Regions from separate parts of the Streptomyces sp. A18 genome, predicted to be linked through region 2. Evidence: riboswitches for the same ligand, from Rfam matches in the RefSeq annotation. Region 2 holds a riboswitch; each other region holds the start of a gene.

Region 1 (7,546 bases), on a different contig from region 2:
TCACGTCGTGCTTGACGCGCTTGGTGTCGCTCTCGGCGAACGGCTCGCCATTGGCCGTACGGGCGAGGAGGCCGGTCGAGGAGAGCAGTACGCGGCACGGGTCGTCCGCCACCTGCAGCGAGACCGTGGGCGCCGGGGTGCTCGCCGACTCCAGGAGGACCGTGCGCCGGTCCGTGCCGAACTTCTTGGCCACGGCGGCCAGTTCGGAGGAGACCAGCTTGCGCAGCTCCGCGTCCGACTCCAGGATCCGCGTCAGCTCGTCGATCTCGGCCTTGAGCTTGTCGCGCTCGGACTCCAGCTCGATGCGGTCGAACTTGGTGAGGCGGCGCAGCGGCGTGTCGAGGATGTACTGCGTCTGGATCTCGCTCAGCGAGAAGCGCTCCATCAGGCGCTCCTTGGCCTGCGCGGAGTTGTCGCTGGAGCGGATGAGGCGGATGACCTCGTCGATGTCCAGGAGGGCGACCAGGAGCCCCTCGACCAGGTGCAGCCTCGCCTGCTTCTTGCCGCGGCGGAACTCGCTGCGGCGGCGCACGACGTCGAAGCGGTGGTCGAGATAGACCTCGAGGAGCTCCTTGAGGCCGAGCGTGAGGGGCTGGCCGTCCACCAGGGCTACGTTGTTGATGCCGAAGGACTCCTCCATCGGCGTCAGCTTGTAGAGCTGCTCCAGGACGGCCTCCGGCACGAAGCCGTTCTTGATCTCGATGACCAGGCGCAGGCCGTGCGAGCGGTCCGTGAGGTCCTTGACGTCGGCGATGCCCTGCAGCTTCTTCGAGCCGACCAGGTCCTTGATCTTCGAGATGACCTTCTCGGGGCCCACGGAGAAGGGCAGTTCGGTCACGACCAGGCCCTTGCGGCGGGCGGTCACGCTCTCCACGGCCACCGTCGCGCGGATCTTGAAGCTGCCGCGTCCTGATTCGTAGGCGTCCTTGACCCCGGACAGGCCGACGATGCGGCCACCCGTGGGCAGGTCCGGGCCCGGCACGAAACGCATCAGCGTCTCCAGGTCGGCCCCGGGGTGCTTGATCAGGTGGCGGGCCGCGGCGATGACCTCGCCGAGGTTGTGCGGCGGCATGTTCGTCGCCATGCCGACGGCGATGCCCGACGCGCCGTTGACCAGGAGGTTCGGATAGGCCGCCGGGAGGGTGACCGGCTCCTGCTCCTGGCCGTCGTAGTTCGACTCGAAGTCGACTGTGTTTTCTTCGATCGACTCCGTCATCAACGACGTCGCGTCGGCCATCTTGCACTCGGTGTACCGCATGGCGGCCGGCGGGTCGTCGTTGCCGAGCGAGCCGAAGTTGCCGTGGCCGTCCACCAGCGGAAGCCGCATGGAGAAGGGCTGGGCCATGCGCACCAGGGCGTCGTAGATCGACGCGTCGCCGTGCGGGTGCAACTTACCCATGACCTCGCCGACGACGCGGGCGCACTTCACATAGCCGCGGTCGGGGCGCAGGCCCATCTCGTTCATCTGGTACACGATCCGGCGGTGCACCGGCTTCATGCCGTCGCGGGCGTCCGGAAGGGCGCGCGAGTAGATGACCGAATACGCGTACTCGAGGAAGGAGCCCTGCATCTCGTCGACGACGTCGATGTCGAGGATCTTCTCCTCGAACGACTCGTCGGGTGGCGGGGTCTTCGTGCTGCGGCGGGCCATCGCTGCTGCGGCTCCTTCACGGTGTCTGCCAGGGCATCAACGGGATCTGACGCCGACCATTGTGGACTGTCCCACTGACAACGCCGACCACGACCCGGACTTCGACCGCGACTACGCCGAGCGCGGAGCGGGAACTTCACCGGTTGTCAGCACGCTTGCATACAGTGGCACGACTGGCAGAATTTCCAGCTTTTCGCGATCGAAGGGACGTACATGCCCATGGGTCACACGGCCACAGCCGAGGCCGGCTCCGGCGGCCTGACAGCGACCGAGCATCGGCTGGCCAACGGCCTGCGCGTGGTGCTCTCCGAGGACCACCTGACCCCGGTCGCAGCGGTCTGCCTCTGGTACGACGTCGGTTCGCGCCATGAGGTCAAGGGCCGTACGGGCCTCGCGCACCTCTTCGAGCACCTGATGTTCCAGGGCTCGAAGCAGGTGCACGGAAACGGCCACTTCGAGCTGGTGCAGGGCGCGGGCGGTTCGCTCAACGGGACCACGAGCTTCGAGCGCACCAACTATTTCGAGACGATGCCCACACACCAGCTGGAGCTGGCCCTGTGGCTCGAGGCGGACCGGATGGGCTCCCTGCTCTCCGCGCTCGACGAAGAGTCCATGGAGAACCAGCGGGACGTCGTCAAGAACGAGCGCCGCCAGCGCTACGACAACGTTCCGTACGGCACGGCATTCGAGAAGCTGACGGCCCTCTCGTACCCCGAGGGTCACCCGTACCACCACACCCCGATCGGCTCCATGGCCGACCTGGACGCGGCGACGCTGGAGGACGCGCGGAACTTCTTCCGTACGTACTACGCGCCGAACAACGCCGTCCTGTCGGTCGTCGGCGACATCGACCCGCAGGAGACCCTCGCCTGGGTCGAGAAGTACTTCGGGTCCATCCCCTCGCACGACGGAAAGCAGCCGCCGCGCGACGGCTCGCTGCCCGACACGATCGGCAAGGAGCTGCGCGAGGTCGTCGAGGAAGAGGTCCCGGCCCGCGCCCTGATGGCCGCCTACCGCCTCCCGGAGGACGGCACGCGCGCGTGCGACGCCGCCGACATCGCGCTCACGGTCCTCGGCAGCGGTGAGTCGTCCCGGCTCTACAACCGCCTGGTGCGCCGCGACCGCACGGCGGTGGCGGCCGGGTTCGGCCTGCTGCGCCTCGCCGGAGCCCCCTCGCTCGGCTGGCTCGACGTGAAGACGTCCGGCGACGTCGAGGTCCCCGTCATCGAGGCCGCCGTCGACGAGGAGCTCGCCCGCTTCGCGGAAGAGGGTCCCACCGCCGAGGAGATGGAGCGCGCACAGGCGCAGCTGGAGCGCGAGTGGCTCGACCGGCTCGCCACGGTGTCGGGCCGCGCCGACGAACTGTGCCGGTACGCCGTCCTGTTCGGCGACCCGCAGCTCGCCCTCACCGCCGTCGGCCGCGTCCTGGACGTCACCGCGGAAGAGGTCAAGGCGGCCGCCGCGGCCCGCCTGCGCCCCGACAACCGCGCGGTGCTCGTGTACGAGCCCACCGAGGGAACAGCGGCCCCCGAAGGCGCCGAAGCCACCGACGAGGACGAAGAGGAGGCGGCGAAGTGAGCGAGGCCGCAACGATGCAGTTCCACCCGCAGCCCCAGGCAGGCACGGCACGGCCGTGGGCTTTCCCCGCGCCCGAGCGCGCCACCCTGGACAACGGCCTCACGGTGCTGCGCTGCCACCGCCCCGGCCAGCAGGTCGTCGCCGTGGAGGTCCACCTGGAGGCGCCGCTCGACGCCGAGCCCGCGGGCCTGGACGGCGTCGCCACGATCATGGCGAGGGCCTTCAACGAAGGCACGGACAAGCACTCCGCGGAGGACTTCGCCGCCGAACTCGACCGCTGTGGCGCCACGATGGACGCGCACGCCGACCACCCCGGCGTCCGCGTCTCCCTCGAAGTCCCGGTCTCCCGCCTCCCCAAGGCGCTGGGCCTGCTCTCCGACGCCCTGCGCGCCCCCGCCTTCGCGGACAGTGAGATCGAGCGCCTCGTACGCAACCGCCTGGACGAGATCCCGCACGAGGCCGCCAACCCGGCACGCCGCGCTGCCAAGGAGCTCTCCCGGCAGCTGTTCCCGGCCACCTCGCGCATGTCGCGCCCCCGCCAGGGCACCGAGGAGACGGTCACGGCCATCGACTCGGCCGCGGTGCGCACCTTCTACGAGAAGCACGTGCGTCCGGCCACGGCGACGGCCGTCGTCGTGGGCGACCTGACCGGCGTCGACCTGGACGCCGTCCTCGCCGACACCATCGGCGCCTGGACGGGTGGCACGGCCGAGCCGCGCCCCGTGCCCCCGATGACCGCCGACGACACCGGGCGTGTCGTCATCGTGGACCGCCCCGGCGCCGTCCAGACGCAGCTGCTCATCGGCCGCGTGGGACCGGACCGTCACGACCGCGTGTGGCCCGCTCAGGTGCTCGGCACGTACTGCCTGGGCGGCACCCTCACCTCGCGTCTGGACCGCGTCCTGCGTGAGGAAAAGGGCTACACCTATGGTGTGCGGGCGTTCGCCCAGGTCCTGCGCTCCGCTCCGGATGGCACGGGCGCCGCGATGCTCGCCATCAGCGGCTCCGTGGACACGGAGTCCACGGGCCCGGCGCTCGACGACCTGTGGAAGGTCCTGCGCACCCTCGCCGCCGAGGGCCTCACGGACGCCGAGCGTGATGTCGCCGTCCAGAACCTGGTGGGCGTCGCCCCGCTCAAGTACGAGATGGCGGCGTCCGTAGCGGCCACGCTCGCCGATCAGGTCGAGCAGCACCTGCCGGACGACTTCCAGGCGCAGCTGTACCGCCAGTTGGCCGCGACCGGCACCGTGGAGGCCACCGCAGCCGTGGTGAGCGCCTTCCCCGGGGACCGGCTCGTGACGGTGCTCGTCGGTGACGCCGCGCAGATCGAGGAGCCCGTCAGGGCGCTCGGCATCGGTGAAGTGAGTGTCGTCACGGGCTGAGTAGGAGCTGAGGCGACTGGAGACGGCTGGAGCTGAGAGGGCTGGAGCTGAGACCGCTGCGGGCCGAGTGACCGCTGAGAGTCGAGCGGCCGTCGCGAGCTGAGTGACAGTCAGGACATATCGGGACCCCGGTGGCTGGAAAAAGTCACCGGGGTCCTCATATGTCCGAATTGCTATGGAGGTTACGTGTCTGACCTGTGGCGTGCGCTACAAAAGCTCTGATCCGTTTGTCGTTTGAAAGATGCCCCGCTTAGCGTCTGGTCCGGCTGTTCGTCATGCAGTACGCCGCACCCGCGGCACCGGACAGTCATCGCCGAGTCCCCGTACGGCGCGAGCCAGGGGAGCCGGGGACCCACATGTCCCCTTGGGGTGAATCGGGAACCTTGCCGAGAGGTGAGGGACTCGTAGGAGACCTTCCTGCTCCGAACCCGTCAGCTAACCCGGTAGGCGAGAAGGAAGGAAAGGATCAGCCGCTTCATGGCGTTCACCCGTGCCACCGGGAAGCACCGTCGCCCGAGCCGCCTCACGCGTACGACCGCGAACGTGGCGGGCGTCGCAGCCCTCACCACCACCGGTGTCATCGGAGGCCTGGCCGCTCCGGCGCTCGCCGCCGACGAAGCACCGGCTCCGCAGCACACCGGCCTGACCCAGGCCGTCTCCGTGGGTGACTCGCTCGCCGAGAGCATCGACGCGCAGGCCACGGCCCAGCAGCAGGCCGCCGACGCCGCCGCGGCCGCCAAGAAGGCCGAAGAGGCCGCCAAGAAGAAGGCCGAAGAAGCCAAGCGCAAGGCCGAGGCCGAGGCGAAGGCCAAGGCCAAGAAGGAGCGCGAGGCCAAGGAGCGTGCCGCTCGCGAGGCCGAGCGCAAGCGCCTCAACAGCTACGTCTCCCCGATCTCCGGCTCGTCCATCTCCACGGGCTACCAGACCGGCGGCGCCATGTGGTCCTCCGGCAGCCACACCGGCGTCGACTTCCACGCGGCGTCCGGCACCACGGTCCACGCGGTCGGCTCCGGCACGGTCGTCGAGGCCGGCTGGGGCGGCGCCTACGGCAACAACGTGGTCATCAAGATGAACGACGGTACGTACACCCAGTACGGCCACATGTCGTCTCTCAGCGTCACCGTCGGCCAGGCGGTCACTCCGGGCCAGCAGATAGGCCTCTCCGGCTCCACCGGCAACTCCAGCGGCCCGCACCTCCACTTCGAGGCCCGCACCGGCGAGGATTACGGCACGGACATCGACCCCGTCTCGTACCTCCGCTCGCACGGCGTCAACGTCTGATCCCAGGCGTTTCGCGCGACGCGCACCCGATTCACCGAAAGCCCCGGCTCGTCGAGAGCCGGGGCTTTCGCCGTTCCCGCACCGCCTTTGGCCAAAAGTATCCATGGATTTCGGCCGACCGTCGGAAATTCAGTCGTTCTGCAATAGAGTCACTGAACAGGCGTCGATCGACCGCGTTTCGCGGGGATTAAGGCGGAGGTCAGGTCATGCGCATTCCCGCGCACTCGGTATGCACGGCCATCCGGGACGACATCGTCTCCGGTGTCTACGAGCGGGGTGGCCGGCTCACCGAGGAACTGCTCGCGCGCCGTTATGGAGTCTCCCGCGTCCCCGTGCGCGAGGCCCTGCGCACCCTGGAGGCCGAGGGCTTCGTCGTCACGCGCCGGCACGCGGGCGCGTGTGTCGCCGAGCCGACCGAGCAGGAGGCGGCCGACCTCCTGGAGGTCCGCATGCTCCTGGAGCCGCTGGGCGCGGCCCGCGCCGCGCAGCGCCGCACGGAGGCGCACCTGAAGGTCCTGCGCGGCCTCGTCAGGCTCGGCCAGGAGCGCTCCAGGCGCGGTCAGAGCGAGGATCTGCGCTCGCTGGGCGGCTGGTTCCACGAGACGCTCGCCCAGTCGTCCGGCAGTCAGGGGCTCACGGCGCTGCTCACCCAGCTCCGGCACAAGATCGCCTGGATGTACGTCGTCGAGGCCTCGGCCGCTCCCGCGGAGTCCTGGGCGGAGCACGCCGCGATCGTCGACGCGGTCGCTCGCGGGGACGCGGAGCGGGCGAGGTCGCTCACCGCGGCCCACACGGAGCGGGCGACGGCCGCGCACCGGCTGCGCTTCCCTCCGCAGGGCGGGCGGGGCGAGCGGGGGCGGGGCCGTGATCGTGTGAGGGATTCGCAACATCCCGTAAACACGGTGGGCCTCCGGCATTAACAGAGGCGCCGTATACAAAGAAGTGCTATTCGGTGGCTATTGGGCGGGGGGTTATTTCCGCTGCCCGAATTCAGTGTCCTGTGTCGCGTCCGATGTCGATTCCAAGTCGAGCCCTATGTCGAGCCCGATGTCGATATTCAGTGAACGGACACAGGAACGCCGAAGGGCCCGCCCCAATTTCGGGCGGGCCCTTCGGCGCATGAGTTCCAGTCTTCGACCAGACGGTCTCAGCCCGGTCTCAGGCGGTCTCAGACGGTCTCGGGGAGCTCCTCGAGGCCGTCCGCGACCAGCTTCGCCAGACGGTCGAGAGCGGCGTCCGCGCCCTCGGCGTCGGAGGCGAGCACGATCTCCTCGCCGCCCTGCGCGCCCAGGCCGAGCACCGCGAGCATGGAGGCGGCGTTCACGGGGTTGCCGTCAGCCTTGGCGATCGTCACGGGGACGCCGGCGGCGGTGGCCGCGCGGACGAAGATGGAGGCGGGTCGGGCGTGAAGGCCCTCGGCCCAGCCGACGTTGACGCGGCGCTCAGCCATGTGTTGCTGCCCTTCCAGGTGTCTCACACTTGTCTAGACCAGTGTCTCATGCCGTCATGGGTGCTCCGCCGGACGTCGGTCCGCACCCTGGTCGACGGTTGGTCCGTGCCCTTCGACCGTACGTCCTCGCGCCAGGGGGGTCTTACGTCCCGGCCCGTCGACGACTCCTAGCCTGCCCCGGCCAAGGCGCCCCCGCGACCCGTA
Region 2 (7,546 bases):
AGCACCAGGACAAGTACGTGCTCGTCCGCACCCGACCGCAGCACACACGCCCGCACGGGTATCTCCGCCGACAGATCGAACCGATGGGCGACCTCTCCCGCCACCGAGGCGGTCACGGCGTCCGGCGCCACATGGCGCACCGGCACATCGAGGACGAGGTCGCCCTCCTCCACGACCACCTGCGACGCGACCCCCTGGCCATCCGCCACGAACAGGGTCCGCAGGCTCTCGTGCCGCACCACCACGTCCCGCACCGCCGACACGAGTGCTTCCGCGTCGAGTTCACCGCTCAGCCGCAGCGTGTAGGACAAGTTGTACGTGGCCGAAGGCCCCTCGTAGCGGTCCAGGAACCACAGCCGGCTCTGCGCGTACGACAGGGGCACCCGCTCCGGCGTCACCTGGGCCCGCCGCAGCGCCGGACGCGACGACCGCTTCCCCGAACCCAGGTGCTCCGCGAGCAACGCCACGGTCGGCGACTCGAACACCACCCGAAGCGGCAGCTCCACCCCGAGGGCCGAGCGCATCCGGTTCGCCAGCCGGGTGGCGAGGAGCGAGTGTCCGCCCAGATCGAAGAAGCTGTCGTCGATCCCGACCCGCTCGACCCCCAGGATGTCCCCGAACAGCTCGCACAGGGACTCCTCCTGGGGCGTGCGAGGCGCGCGCCCGGTGCTCGCCCCCGCCATGTAGTCGGGCGCGGGCAGCGCGCGCCGGTCCAGCTTTCCGTTCGGATTCAGCGGCACCTCGGCGAGGGTCAGCACGGTCGACGGCACCATGTACTCGGGCAGCCGCGCCGCCACATGGGCGCGCAGCTCGGCGGAGGTCGGCACGGTGGTGGCATCGGCGGGCACCGCATAGCCCACCAGGCGCCGGTCGCCGTCCCGCTCGTGACGGACGACGACGGCCCGGTCCACGCCCGGGTGCGTGGCCAACACGGCCTGGACCTCGCCGAGTTCGATGCGGAATCCGCGGATCTTGACCTGGTCGTCCGCGCGACCGTGGAAGACGAGCTGGCCGTCGGGGGCCCAAGTGACGACGTCGCCGGTGCGGTACATCCGGCGGCCGGACGCGCCGAACGGACAGGCCACGAAGCGTCCGGCGGTCAGACCCGGGCGGCCGAGGTAGCCGCGCGCGAGCGCCTCGCCCGCCACGTACATCTCGCCCGCCACACCGGGTGGCACTGGCCGCAGCGCGTCATCAAGGACGTACACCTGGGTGTTGGCGACCGGTCGGCCGATGGGGGGAGTGCGGCCGTCGGCCGTAAGGAGATCGCTGAAGGTCACGATCGCCGTGGTCTCGGTCGGCCCATAGGCGTTGACCAGGTCCCGGCCCTGCGACCAGCCCGTCGCCAGCTCCGGCGTGGCCGCGTCGCCACCCACGGCGAGGGAGACCACCCCGGGCAGAGAGCCGGACGGCAGCGCCCCGAGAACGGCGGGCGGCAGGAACACATGGGTCACGTGCCGACCGGCGATCGTGTCGATCAGCGGCCCGCCCGGGGCGAGTTGCTCCTGCGGGGCGAGCACGAGGGTGGCCTCCGTGAAGAGAGCCATGCACACCTCGTAGACCGAGACGTCGAAGCTCGGCGATGCGAACTGCAGCACGCGGCTCGCGGCCGTCAGGCCGAGCCGCGTCTGCTGCGTCGCGACCAGACTGGCCACCCCGGAGTGAGTGACGGCCACGCCCTTCGGCCGCCCGGTCGAACCCGACGTGTAGATCACGTACGCGGCGTTCGCGACGGACACCGGTCCGCCCGGCCGCTCCTCATCGGTGACCGGAGTGCCGTCGTGCCGCGCGATCGCCGCGGCGGTGGCGGGCTCGTCCAACCGCAGTACGGGCACGGCGAGTTCGGGCAGCGCGTCCACCGTGGCCCCTGCCGCCAGGACCAGCAGGGTGCGGGAGTCCTCCACCATGTAGGCGATCCGGTCCGCGGGGTACGCGGAGTCCACCGGCAGATAGGTGCCGCCCGCCTTCATCACGGCGAGGAACGCCACCACCAGGTCGGGGGAGCGCGGCAGCGACACCGCCACCACGGTCTCCGCCGCCACGCCGTGCAGGATCAGTTCGCGTGCGAGCCGGTTCGCGCGCGCGTCCAGGTCGCGGTACGTCAGCGACGTGTCGCCGTACTCGACCGTGACCGCGTCGGGTGTCGCGGCGGCATGCTGCTCGAAGAGTCCGGGGACGGTGGCCGCCTCGACGGGCACGGCGGTGGCGTTGTGCCCGTGCAGCAGCAGATCCCGCTCGGCGGGGCCGAGCAGGTCGAGGTGGGCGAGGGGCAGTTCGGGGTCGGCGGCGATCTGCCGCAGGAGGCGGGCCAGCCGCTCGGCGACGGTCTCGACGCCGCTGTGGTCGAAGAGGTGGCGCTGGTACTGCACGGCCACCTGGAGGTGTGGCTCGGTGTCGACGGTGACCGTCAGCGGATAGTGGGTACCGGCGGACGAACGAACACCGGTGATCTCGAAGCCTTCGTCGCCATCGCCCTGGAGGTCCACGCCGCGGATGCCCACCGCGTACGACTCGGACGTCACCAGCGTGTCGAACAGGACGCTCTTGCCCGTGGCCCGATGGATGTCGGCGAGGCCGCAGTAGTGGCCGGAGAGCGCCTCCTGCCGCTGCCGCATGCCACGCAGCAGATCGGCCACGGTGTCTGCGGGTGTGAGCCGGACCCGCACCGGGAGCGTGTTGACGAACAACCCGGCCATCGAGGCCACGCCGGGCACCGCTTGCGGACGTCCGGGCACGGTAGTCCCGAACACCACGTCCCGCTGCCCGGTGAGCCCGGCGAGGAGCAGCGCCCAGGCGCCCTGTACGACGGTGTCCAACGGCACATGCAACTCGGCGGCGTGCAGGTGAAGTCGACGCGCTTCGGCCGAGGTCAGGGGGACTTCGACTTCACTGACCCCTGCGGACGCGTCCCCGCTCGCTTCGGATCCGGATCCGGAGCGGGCCTCGATCACTGGAGCCAGCAGGGTCGGGTCTTCCACCCCCGCAAGCTCCTCGGCCCACACACGAGCCGCCGCTTCCCGGTCCTGCCCTGACGACCACACCAGGAAGTCCCGGTACTCGGCCACGGGCGGCAGCGCGGAAGCGTCCCCGGCAGCCGCGTAGAGGTGGAGAAGATCCTGCACAAGGAGCGGCAGCGATCCACCGTCGAACAGCAGATGATGTGCCGTCAGTGCCAACTCGAAGCGCTCGGCGCCCACCTTCACCAGCGCCATTCGCAGCAACGGCGGCTCCGTCACATCGAAGTGGCTGCGCAAGTCCTGTGCGAGGAAGGCGGCGACCGCCGGACCCGGCACAGCCGCGCCCGCGGCGATCTCCGTCTGCGTCCCTACGGCCGCCAGGTCCACCTCACGCCACGGCAGCTCCACCCCGTCGACGACCACCTGCACCGATTCCCCGCCGGATCCCGGCACGAATGCCGTCCGCAGATTCGCGTACCGGTCGAGCAGTGCCTGCCCTGCCGCCCGCATGCGCTTGGCCGCCACCGGTCCGCGCAGCGCGATGACGAACTGCATCTGGTAGGTCCCCTGCGACGCGTCGTCGAGGAGCGTGTGGAAGAGCAGCCCCTCTTGCAGCGCCGTCAGTGGCCACACCTCAGCGAAACCCGGGTACCGACGCTCCCACATCTCGATCTCGCGCCGACCAACTGGCGCCGGCGACACCCCGGCCGCTCCGCTCCGCAGGCCGGGATCCGCCACCACCTGGCGAATGATCTGCACGAACCGCTCCGCGAGCGACTCAGCAGCCGCCCGGCCGTACATGTCACCGTCGTACCGGATTGTGCCGACCAGCCCTTCTCCGAGGGCTTCTCCGGGGGCGACAGACAGAGGGCCGAGCCCGGAGTGGGAGTCCTCAGAGGGCATCGGGCTCGCGACCCGATCCCGCATACGCGTCACCAGCGCGGCGAACGACGACTCGTCGCCCGCCGGAATCACTGACGGCACGCCGAGGCGGTGCAGCAGGACCGTGAACGCCGCCTGCAGCACCAAAGTCGCCGTGGTGTCACGCTCGTCGGCCAACTCCTCGACCATGCGCAGGAGGTCGCGGTCGAGGTGAAACTCCACCGAGTCACCAACGGACCGGGGGTCTCCCGGCTCATCCGAGCCGGACCAGTGCGACGAGGCGAAGCGGCCGAGTTCGTTCAGAGAGGTAGCCACGGAGAACCGCACTCCCATCTAGTGGGGGCAAAAGCGAGACGCCCCCTGCGCAGGACTGCAGCCGGGACCGGCGGTGGGGACATCCACCGACGATGCCGGACAGCGCACCCTACGGACCGATTTCTCCGCCTGCTCGGCAGCCCGCCTCAAGTTGGAGTCAAGTTCCGGTTGTTGCACGCACGGCGAAGCGTGCGCTGTCCCGTCGGCACCGGACGGAATCCGGGGTGCGGGACGTCCCCGCGGTCGCGACATACACGGCAGGCGGCTTCCGACAACTCCCCGAGATCCGGGGCCTCGCGAACTGCCCGCCCTCAGGGGCTATATGACGGCACCTCAATACTCTGTCCCGTTGCTGACGAGTTCGGTACTGATTTGCACGCGAGGAATTCGTCCCAGAAAAGGCCGAAGCCCCGGACACATGGCGTGCCGGGGCTTACAGCGGAGGGTACTGAATGCGGTTTAGTACGGGCCGTTCACGTTGTCGATCGACCCGTACCGGTCCGCCGCGTAATTGCAGGCGGCCGTGATATTGGCGATGGGGTCGAAGCTGTCCAACGACGTGCCGGGCACGTGGTAGGCGTCGAACGTGGGGCCGATGACCTGCAGCAGACCCTTGGACGGGGTACCGGCGGCAGCGTTGGAGTCCCAGTTGTTGGTGGCAAGCGGGTTGCCGGAGGACTCGCGCATGATGTTGCGGTGGATGCCCTCGTACGAGCCGGGGATGCCACGCTGGGCCATGATGTCGAGCGACTCCTTGATCCAGCCGTCGAGGTCATTGGTGTACGTCTTCTTCGCCGGGGCGGCGGCGGGCTCGGCGGCCGCCGCGTTCCCGCGCTCGGAGCGGTCCGCCCGCTCGGCGGACGTCCTGGAGGCGTCCGACTTCTCCGCGGCCTGGGCCGGGGCCTTCTTACCGAGGGTGAGCTTGAGACCGGGGTGGATCAGCCGCGGGTCGTCGCCGAGAGCGCTGCGGTTGTCCTCGTACAGCTTCTTCCAGCCGCCGCTCAGCGAGTGCTCTCGGGCGATCTTGGAGAGGGAGTCGCCCGCGGTGACGACGTAGGTCTTCGGGGCGGCGGCGGGCTTGGCGGCTGCGGCAGGCTGCGCCGCACTGGCGGCGGTAGCGCCGAGCATCGGGAGTGCGAGCACGGCCCCGCCGGTGCTTGCGGCGGCGATGCCCCGGGTGAGGGAGCTGGACTTGGGGCGGCGGTGCTTACCCTTTGCAGGCATGACGAATTCCTCTCCGTCGCCTACGAGGTGAGCTGTCGGGTTCGGACGGGAGATGTCCGGCCACACTGTGAATGCGACTTCACCCCGAGCCGTTCCGGATTCCGGATCGGCGGCTTACCTGGGTCCCCCGCTCCTGCCGTGCGTGAGTGTGTGAGTGGAAGGGATTCCGGACAGCGGCAGGATTCGGCGTTCCATCCGGATTGACGGTGACGTTAGGCGAGAAAGTGCGGCCGAAACAAGACCAGAATTCACATAGGGAATGCGCACCTCTTGTCCGTGGTGATCGAAAGCTCTCGCACCCTTTGATCGAAAAGCCCAACTTTCTTTGCGTGGAACGGAAGTACGCTCGGCGACTCCCGGAGCCGCACTCGTTGCCCCTGTGACCCATTTCACGGATTGGAGTGCGGGTGGAATGCGGATCGACGGCCTGCCAGAGCGCGCTATTCCGCATGAGTATCCCGCAATACAGACAGCAATTTATATAAGCCATCAATGATGCGAAGAAGGTTGGTTTCGTCAGAAGACGGACACTGGGTGGTGTCGACGCATCACGATGGGCGAGCGTTGCTCCAGCACTGGCTGCGTTGGGTCGATCCCGGTGAGAACGCCCCGGTCAGGGGCTGATCCCAACCAGGTTGCACCGCTATCTGCGCCGACTAGCCGCGCCGACCCTGGATCATCGACAACAGCATCCCGTGAGTCTCGGCGTCCGCAGCCGCCACGAGCCCGCGGCCTGCGTGTCCGATCGGAGCGCCGTCGACTCCGGAGACGACGCAGCCGACGGCCCGGCACAGGGCGATGCCGGCGGCGAAGTGCAGGCTGGCGGTCAGGTCACCGCCGTCGGTGACGTACGCGGCGCGCTTGCCGGCGGCGACCCAGGCCAGCGCCAGCGACGTGGACACCACCCGCGGCCGGAACCGTTCGACGAAATCAGGGTGGGCGAGCAGGTTCACGGCCCGGAATCCCGGCGCGCTCGGAAAAGGCGGATCAAGGTTCACGTCGACCAGCTGGGTGCCGGCCGTCGGCGCCAGCAACGTGTCGCTCCCGTCGCGCCGAACCCAACCGGTCGCACCGTCGGTGAAGAAGACCTCGCCGCTGAACGGATCGGCCACCGCGGCCGGGCCATGGCGCAGGGCCACGTTGACGGCCACCAGCATGTTGCCGACGGCGTAGTTGAGCGTGCCGCACAAGGGGTCCACGAGCCACTGGCGGGCCGCGTCAGCCGCACCTCGCTGCCCGCCCTCCTCGCCGTGCACCGCGTCCTCGGGCCGCGCCGCACGGATGACGCCGAGGATCGCCTCCTCGGCAGCCACATCGGCGTCAGTGGCGAAGTCCCCGGCACCCTTGTCGATGCGGGTGTGCCGCTGCCCGTACCTGGTGTGCACGGCCTGCGCGCCGGCGAGCGCCGCGGCTATCGCGACCTCGGTATCGTCAAGCCCCGGACTCGAGTTGATCATGCGGTGCAGAGTATCGGGGCAATGCCCGCTCCGTGCGCTGAGCCAGCCGACAGGTGCCGGGTCTCCGCACTCATCGTCCCGCTCGACCGCTGTGGCGCAGCGCTATGAGTGGTTGTCGCCGCTGGGCAGTTCGTTGTGGCCCTCAGTCCAGTTGTTGACCCACCCGCACACCCCGCAGGCGTAGCGGCCGTTGACGCCCGACACCTCGGTGCCGCATCGGCGGCAGTCCGTCGTGGTTATCTCCTGGGATTCCAGGAACGCCATGGCCAGAGTCTGGGGGAGGTCGGACGACATGCCTCGACCCTATCCGTTGGGGCACTGGCTACCCCTCGCGCGGGTTCCAGGGACAGTGCGGTGCCGTGATGATCCGGACAAGGACGGCGGCCAGTCGTCAGCATCGCTACGCCGGCACTCCGCTAACGGGCGAATTGATCACACTTGGGGGCATCGATGGATGTACTGACGCTTCTGGCAAGCGACTATCCGTTCTGGAGTGCAATGCGTACCCGTAATCTCCCCCTCGCCCTGGGGCTTGCTGCCGCCGCTCTGGCCGGCGGCGCCGGCCAGAGCGGCCGCCATCGGCGACGACACCGGCACCACCTCGCTCAGCGGCAACGGTGCCGAGCAGACGTTCGGCAACAGCGCCACCGCGGGGAATCAGAGTCCGCAGGCGAGCCTGGTCGAGGGCTCGTTGAACAAGCTGTGTGCAGG
Region 3 (7,546 bases), on a different contig from region 2:
CGTGGGAGTTCGCCACCGACCCCTACCCCGCCTACGCCTGGCTCCGCGAGCACGCACCCGTGCACAGGACCCGGCTGCCCAGTGGTGTGGAGGCCTGGCTGGTCACCCGGTACGTCGATGCCAAGCAGGCCCTCGCCGACCAGCGGCTCAGCAAGAACCCGGCCCATCACGGCGAGCCCGCGCACGCGAAGAGCAAGACCGGGATCCCGGGCGAGCGCAGCGCGAACCTCATGACGCATCTGCTCAACATCGACCCGCCCGACCACACGCGGCTCAGGCGCCTCGTCTCCAAGGCCTTCACTCCGCGCCGTATCGCTGAATTCGCGCCCCGCGTGCAGGAGTTGACCGAGCAGCTCATCGATCAGTTCGCGGAGAAGGGGGAGGCCGACCTCATCCACGACTTCGCCTTCCCGCTCCCCATCTACGCCATCTGCGACCTGCTCGGCGTGCCCCGCGAGGACCAGGACGACTTCCGGGACTGGGCGGGGATGATGATCCGCCACGGGGGAGGGCCCAGGGGCGGGGTCGCCCGGTCGGTGAAGAAGATGCGCGGCTATCTCGCCGAGCTGATCCACCGCAAGCGCCTCGAACCCGGCGACGACCTCATCTCCGGGCTCATCCGCGCCTCCGACCACGGCGAGCACCTCACCGAGAACGAAGCCGCCGCCATGGCCTTCATCCTTCTCTTCGCCGGGTTCGAGACCACCGTCAATCTCATCGGCAACGGGACGTACGCCCTCCTCACCCACCCCGAGCAGCGCGAGCGGCTCCAGGAATCGCTCAAGGACGGCGGCGACACCGGTCTTCTGGAGACCGGACTCGAAGAGCTGCTCCGCTTCGACGGGCCCGTCGAGCTCGCCACGTGGCGGTTCGCCACCGAGCCGCTGACGATCGGAGGGGAGGAGATCGCCACCGGAGACCCCGTCCTCGTCGTCCTCGCCGCCGCCGACCGTGACCCGGAACGCTTCGCCCGGCCGGACACGCTCGACCTCTCCCGCCGCGACAACCAACACCTCGGCTACGGCCATGGCATTCATTACTGTCTCGGTGCGCCGCTCGCCCGGCTCGAGGGCCAGGCCGCCCTCGCGACCCTCCTGCGGCGCCTCCCTGACCTGCGCCTCGCGGTGGAACCTGGTGATTTGAGATGGCGCGGCGGGCTCATCATGCGCGGACTCCGCACGCTCCCCGTGGAGTTCGCACCCGCACAGCGGAGCAAATAGCCGGGGTGTGGGGCGCCTTGTGGCTGACGGGTCGTCAAGACTGTGACTTTCACGTGATCTCCCCTGCATCGACTTGTAACAAGCGTTCGAGTGCCGCTACGTTCACCGACGACTCGGCATCCCGTGCCGCAGTCGTCGCTCCAGTCACGCGAAAGGCAACCGCATGCTCTCCGGCAATGGTCGTCACCGACGCCCCCGCCAGGCCCCGGCCCTGATCGTCGCGGCAGGAGTCGCAGGATCGGCCATCGCCATCCCGCTGCTCGGCGCGACCAGCGCGAGCGCGGCGGACACCGCCACGTGGGACAAGCTCGCGGAGTGTGAGAGCGGCGGATCCTGGAGCGCGGACGCGGGCAACGGGTACTACGGCGGACTCCAGTTCTCGCAGCAGGTCTGGGAGGAGTACGGCGGCCTCGACTTCGCGCCGAGCGCCGACCTGGCCAGCCGCTCGCAGCAGATATCCGTCGCCGAGAAGGTTCTTGACGACCAGGGCACCGACGCCTGGCCGAGCTGCGCGCCCATCGCCGGCCTCACCGAGGACGGCGCCGCCGCCGACGTCGACCCCGGCGCTCCGATCACGACGATTCCTTCCGAGGAGCCGACGGACGCGACCGAGCCCGGTGACGGTGAGTCGACCGAGTCGGGTGAGCCGACCGAGTCGGGTGAGCCGACCGAGTCGGGTGAGCCGAGTGCGTCGCCCAGCGAGTCGGCCGATCCCTCGGACGGCACCAAGTCCTCCGAGAAGCCCGATGCCGACGACCAGGCCGACGACGAGGCGCGAGACAAGAATCACGACGAGTCGGGCAAGCCGGACGACTCGGCCGACTCCGGTGACACCACCGACTCGCCCGACTCGGACAAGTCCGGGCAGGACGACGCCACTTCCCCCACCCCCACCCCTTCCGCCGGTGAGGGCGAAGGCCGTCACCGCGGCGACAGCGCGGACGACAAGCCCTCCGACGGCGCCTCTCGCGAGGGCTCGGGCCGGCACGCCTCCCGTGGCGACGAGCGTCAGCAGGACGGCGCCGACGGGACGTACACGGTCCGCTCGGGAGACAGCCTCTGGGGCATCGCCGACGACCTCGACGTGAAGGGTGGGTGGGCCGAGCTGTACGAGGAGAACGAGAAGTCCGTCGGCTCCGACCCCGATCTCATCCTGCCCGGTCAGAGCCTCGATTTGGGCGAAAAGTAGGGGTAGTTGGCGAGTCGTTTTGCGCTTGATGTCCCAATTGGCGCAAGTGAGAGATGGGTCTCAGAAGCCCTGATCGTCTTTGAGTTTCGGCCGATCGCATGACTACGGTCGTGACCGCTCGCCACAGCGGGCCCCGCCGGTCGGTACGCCGAGTCCTGCCAACGGCCGTTCGGGAACAGTCGTCGCGTAATGCGCCGTAGGCAGGAGCGGGGGAACCAAGGTTTCCGCCGGGCCCGGCCGTTGAGCATCGCGAGAGCGATGCGGAGAGACGGACGGGATCGGCTAGGGGTTAAGCCGCGCTCAGGAAGCGCGGCCGGGCAACTTCATCGGCCCGAACCCGACAGCTCACCTCGCAGGCGTCGGTGAGGGGATCACTCATGCTGTTTTCCAGCAAGGGCAAGCACCGCCGCCCGTCCAAGGCCACCCGCGTCGCCACGCTCGCCGGCGTCACCGGTGTCGCAGTCGCCGCCCCGCTGATGGCGGCCGGCTCGGCCTCCGCCGCGACCAACTCCGAGTGGGACGCCGTCGCGCAGTGCGAGTCCGGCGGCAACTGGTCCATCAACACCGGCAACGGCTACACGGGCGGCCTGCAGTTCTCGTCGTCCACGTGGGCGGCGTACGGCGGCACGAAGTACGCGCCCACCGCCGACAAGGCCTCCAAGGCCCAGCAGATAGAGATCGGCGAGAAGGTCCTCGCGGGCCAGGGCAAGGGTGCCTGGCCGAGCTGCGGCGTCGGCCTGTCGAGCGCCTCCAACGAGGGTGGCGGTGCGCAGGAGAGCGCCCCGCAGCAGACCCAGGAGCAGCAGCAGCCGCAGAGCAAGCCCAGCGCCCAGACCGAGCAGCCGCAGCAGGCCGCTCCCAAGGCCGAGGCCCCCAAGACCGAGTCGAAGAAGACCGTCGAGACCCCGACCGGCAAGAAGGTCAAGAAGGGCGACGGCGAGTACAAGGTCAAGAAGGGTGACACCCTTTCCAAGATCGCCGAGGCCAAGGACGTCAAGGGCGGCTGGCACAAGGTGTACAAGCTCAACGGCGACATCATCGACAACGCCGACATGATCTACCCGGGCCAGCAGCTCCACCTGAGCTAGTTCTGGCGGGGCGCCTCGCGGTCTTGTTCGTCTGCGGGTGCTTCGTGGCTGGTCGCGCCCACGCGGCGGAGCCGCATATGTCACAGCCCCGCGCCCCTTCGGGGCGCTACCCCGTCCCCACGGGTCCACCCCGCCCCGGTGCGCGTATCCCCCGTACGCACCGGGGCGGGGTCCGTTTGTCCCCACACGGACCCCACTGCTTTGTTCCGTTCGGAAACATTTTGCTCTCGGTTTGTCCACAGGGCGGTCGGTCGGCTGGCTCTTGTCCGGGAGCCGGTTAGGCTCGTGTCCGCGAGGCCAACGCCCCGCGTACCGCGTCACATCCCAGAAGGAGATGCTCGTGCCGTCCATCGACGTCGTCGTAGCCCGGGAAATCCTGGACTCCCGAGGCAACCCCACGGTCGAGGTCGAGGTCGGCCTCGACGACGGCAGCACGGGTCGTGCCGCCGTTCCGTCCGGTGCGTCCACCGGTGCTTTCGAGGCCATCGAACTCCGTGACGGTGACCCCAACCGTTACCAGGGCAAGGGCGTGGAGAAGGCCGTCCTCGCCGTCATCGAGCAGATCGGCCCGGAGCTCGTCGGGTACGACGCGACCGAGCAGCGCCTGATCGACCAGGCGATGTTCGACCTCGACGCCACCGACAACAAGGGCTCGCTCGGCGCCAACGCCATCCTCGGCGTCTCGCTCGCCGTCGCGCACGCCGCGTCCGAGGCCAGCGACCTGCCGCTGTTCCGCTACCTGGGCGGTCCGAACGCGCACCTGCTGCCCGTCCCGATGATGAACATCCTGAACGGCGGGTCGCACGCCGACTCGAACGTCGACATCCAGGAGTTCATGATCGCGCCGATCGGCGCCGAGTCGTTCTCCGAGGCCCTGCGCTGGGGCACCGAGGTCTACCACACGCTGAAGAAGGTCCTGAAGGACAAGGGCCTGTCCACCGGCCTGGGCGACGAGGGCGGCTTCGCCCCGAACCTGGACTCCAACCGCGCCGCGCTCGACCTCATCCTCGAGGCCATCAAGCAGGCCGGTTACGTCCCCGGTGAGCAGATCGCGCTCGCGCTCGACGTCGCCGCGTCCGAGTTCTACAAGGACGGCTCGTACGCGTTCGAGGGCAAGTCCCGCTCGGCCGCCGAGATGACCGAGTACTACGAGGAGCTCGTCGCCTCGTACCCCCTCGTCTCCATCGAGGACCCGCTGTTCGAGGACGACTGGGCCGGCTGGAACGTCATCACCGAGAAGCTCGGCGACAAGGTCCAGCTCGTGGGCGACGACCTGTTCGTCACCAACCCCGAGCGCCTGGCCCGTGGCATCGAGGAGAAGTCGGCCAACGCCCTTCTGGTGAAGGTCAACCAGATCGGCTCGCTGACCGAGACCCTGGACGCCGTCGAGATGGCCCAGCGCAGCGGCTTCAAGTGCATGATGTCCCACCGCTCCGGCGAGACCGAGGACGTCACCATCGCCGACCTCGCCGTCGCCACCAACTGCGGCCAGATCAAGACCGGCGCCCCGGCCCGCTCCGAGCGCGTCGCCAAGTACAACCAGCTCCTGCGCATCGAGGAGATCCTGGACGACGCCGCGGTCTACGCCGGTCGTTCGGCGTTCCCCCGGTTCCGCTTCGCGGACTGATAAGCACAGCAAGGGCTGAGCCGCTTCCCGGGCCCCGGCTCGGGCTGCGGCGCCTGAGGAGTTACCTACGTCCCCGTACTCGGTCCCGTACCGTGTGCGGGGACGTACGTACGTATCGGGGAGGCGGCACACATGGCCGTGAAGGACCGCGACCGGTTCTCCACCGCGACCAGGCTGCGGCTGCTCGGCGAGCAGACCGCGGAGCGTGTCTACCGCTCCCAGACCAAGCGCCAGGCACGCCGCTCCCGGCTCACGGGACGCGCGGCGCTCCTGGCGCTCGTGCTCTGCTCGCTGGTCGTCGCGCTCGCCTACCCGATAAGGCAGTACGTCTCCCAGCGCGCCGAGATCGCGGACCAGCGCAAGGAGCAGGCCGAGCGCCGCGAGAACGTCGAGAAGCTGCGGGACGAGAAGGCCCGCTGGCGGGACGACGCGTACGCGGAGCAGCGCATCCGGGACCGGCTGCACTATGTGATGCCGGGCGAGACCGGGTACACGGTGGTCGACCCCGAAGCGGCGAAGAAGCAGCGCACCGACCAGGGCGCGGCCGCCAGGCCCTGGTACTCGAACGTCTGGGACGGCGTCGACAAGGCCGACCGCCCGGCCGACGACTGAGCACCGCCCTCCCCCTGCCCGACAGAACTTCTACGGAACCGATCGAAAGACAGGCATGGAAACGCCCCCGCCGACCACCCCGCGCACCGAGCCCACCGACGCCGACGTCGAGGCCTTCAAGCAGCAGCTCGGCCGTCCGCCGCGCGGCCTGCGGGCCATCGCCCACCGCTGCCCCTGCGGGCAGCCGGACGTCGTCGAGACGGCGCCGCGCCTTCCGGACGGGACGCCGTTCCCGACGACGTACTACCTGACGTGCCCGCGAGCGGCTTCCGCTATCGGCACCCTTGAGGCCAACGGCGTCATGAAGGAGATGTCGGAGCGGCTGCAGACGGACCCCGAGCTGGCCGCCGCGTACCGCGCCGCGCACGAGGACTACATCGCGCGCCGCGACGCCATCGAGGTCCTGGAGGGCTTCCCGAGCGCGGGCGGCATGCCGGACCGCGTGAAGTGCCTGCACGTCCTGGTCGGCCACTCCCTGGCCGCGGGCCCCGGCGTGAACCCCCTGGGCGACGAGGCGATCGCGATGCTCCCGGAGTGGTGGGCCAAGGGGCCGTGCGTCACGCCGTGCGCCGATCAGGAGCCCGCGAAGTGACCCGCGTCGCCGCGATCGACTGCGGTACGAACTCGATTCGCCTGCTGGTGGCGGACGCGGACCCGCAGACCGGCGAACTGGTCGACCTTGACCGGCGGATGACGATCGTCCGCCTCGGGCAAGGGGTGGACAAGACGGGCCGCCTCGCCCCCGAGGCGCTCGACCGCACCTTCGCGGCGTGCCGCGAGTACGCCGAGGTCATCAAGCGCCACGGCGCGGAGCGCATCCGTTTCGTGGCGACCTCCGCGTCCCGCGACGCCGAGAACCGCGACGACTTCGTACGCGGCGTCCTGGACATCCTCGGCGTCGAGCCGGAGGTCATCAGCGGTGACCAGGAGGCCGAGTTCTCCTTCACGGGCGCGACGAAGGAGCTGAAGGGGAGCGACCACCTCGCCAAGCCCTACCTCGTCGTCGACATCGGCGGCGGCTCCACGGAGTTCGTCGTGGGCGACGACCACGTACGCGCCGCCCGCTCCGTCGACATCGGCTGTGTACGCCTGACGGAGCGGCACATCCGCTCCGACCCGCCCGCGCCCGCCGAACTCGACGCCGTCCGCGCCGACATCGAGGCCGCACTCGACCTCGCCGAGCGGACGGTGCCGATCCGCGATGCGGGCACCCTGGTCGGCCTCGCGGGCTCGGTGACCACGGTCTCCGCGATCGCGCTCGGCCTCGACGCGTACGACTCCGCGGCGATCCACCACTCCCGCGTCTCGTACGAGCAGGTCGCCGAGATCGTCGGACGCCTGAGCCGTGCCACGCACGACGAGCGGGCCGCGATTCCGGTGATGCATCCGGGGCGTGTGGATGTGATCGTCTCGGGCGCGCTCGTGCTCCTTTCGATCATGGATCGGACCGGGGCGCGGGAAGTCGTCGTCAGTGAGCACGACATCCTCGACGGCATCGGCTGGTCCATCGCCTGAGCGCGTCATGTAGCGTCCGAGCGGCCGTCGAGGGGCCTGGAGGGCCCCTCGACGACATGCCGTCGGGAAACTTCGTGAAGTTCTTCACAAGGAAATCGCGTCAGTTGGACGATGTTCAGGGGTTCCGGCCCCCTGAAAGTGACCCCACAGGGCGCCGCGACCCACGACAGTGAAGGTTCGCGAGTGTGTCCGGAGTGTGAACCGGGCGGGTGGTCCACTGGCCCTCGGAGGCCAGAGCGGCAGCTCACAAGGGGTGCACAACGTCCCGGGTCATCGCGTGGTTCCCCTGGGGCGC

What was found. A riboswitch is a leader RNA that binds a small molecule or an ion and turns the genes downstream of it on or off. The one in region 2 is predicted to bind cyclic di-AMP.
Region 1: linked by a shared signal. The riboswitch ahead of AC5P1C_RS02195 (M23 family metallopeptidase) and the one ahead of AC5P1C_RS10410 (transglycosylase SLT domain-containing protein) in region 2 are both predicted to bind cyclic di-AMP.
Region 3: linked by a shared signal. The riboswitch ahead of AC5P1C_RS09250 (transglycosylase family protein) and the one ahead of AC5P1C_RS10410 (transglycosylase SLT domain-containing protein) in region 2 are both predicted to bind cyclic di-AMP.

The regions. Positions count from the first base shown of each region.
Region 1 covers NZ_JBWLKL010000001.1:482,210-489,755, reverse strand. The annotation lists gene AC5P1C_RS02210 (DNA gyrase/topoisomerase IV subunit A) at 1-1,651, opposite strand, end outside; gene AC5P1C_RS02205 (M16 family metallopeptidase) at 1,871-3,229, shown strand; gene AC5P1C_RS02200 (M16 family metallopeptidase) at 3,226-4,611, shown strand; cyclic di-AMP (ydaO/yuaA leader) riboswitch at 4,913-5,076, shown strand; gene AC5P1C_RS02195 (M23 family metallopeptidase) at 5,089-5,892, shown strand; gene AC5P1C_RS02190 (GntR family transcriptional regulator) at 6,099-6,812, shown strand; gene AC5P1C_RS02185 (HPr family phosphocarrier protein) at 7,061-7,342, opposite strand.
Region 2 covers NZ_JBWLKL010000005.1:51,882-59,427, reverse strand. The annotation lists gene AC5P1C_RS10415 (non-ribosomal peptide synthetase) at 1-4,154, opposite strand, end outside; gene AC5P1C_RS10410 (transglycosylase SLT domain-containing protein) at 4,614-5,378, opposite strand; cyclic di-AMP (ydaO/yuaA leader) riboswitch at 5,381-5,537, opposite strand; gene AC5P1C_RS10405 (inositol monophosphatase family protein) at 6,035-6,835, opposite strand; gene AC5P1C_RS10400 (hypothetical protein) at 6,938-7,129, opposite strand; gene AC5P1C_RS10395 (rodlin) at 7,368-7,546, shown strand, end outside.
Region 3 covers NZ_JBWLKL010000004.1:265,830-273,375, forward strand. The annotation lists gene AC5P1C_RS09240 (cytochrome P450 family protein) at 1-1,220, shown strand, start outside; gene AC5P1C_RS09245 (LysM peptidoglycan-binding domain-containing protein) at 1,384-2,409, shown strand; cyclic di-AMP (ydaO/yuaA leader) riboswitch at 2,592-2,783, shown strand; gene AC5P1C_RS09250 (transglycosylase family protein) at 2,787-3,497, shown strand; gene eno (phosphopyruvate hydratase) at 3,838-5,124, shown strand; gene AC5P1C_RS09260 (FtsB family cell division protein) at 5,257-5,736, shown strand; gene AC5P1C_RS09265 (DUF501 domain-containing protein) at 5,792-6,328, shown strand; gene AC5P1C_RS09270 (Ppx/GppA phosphatase family protein) at 6,325-7,251, shown strand.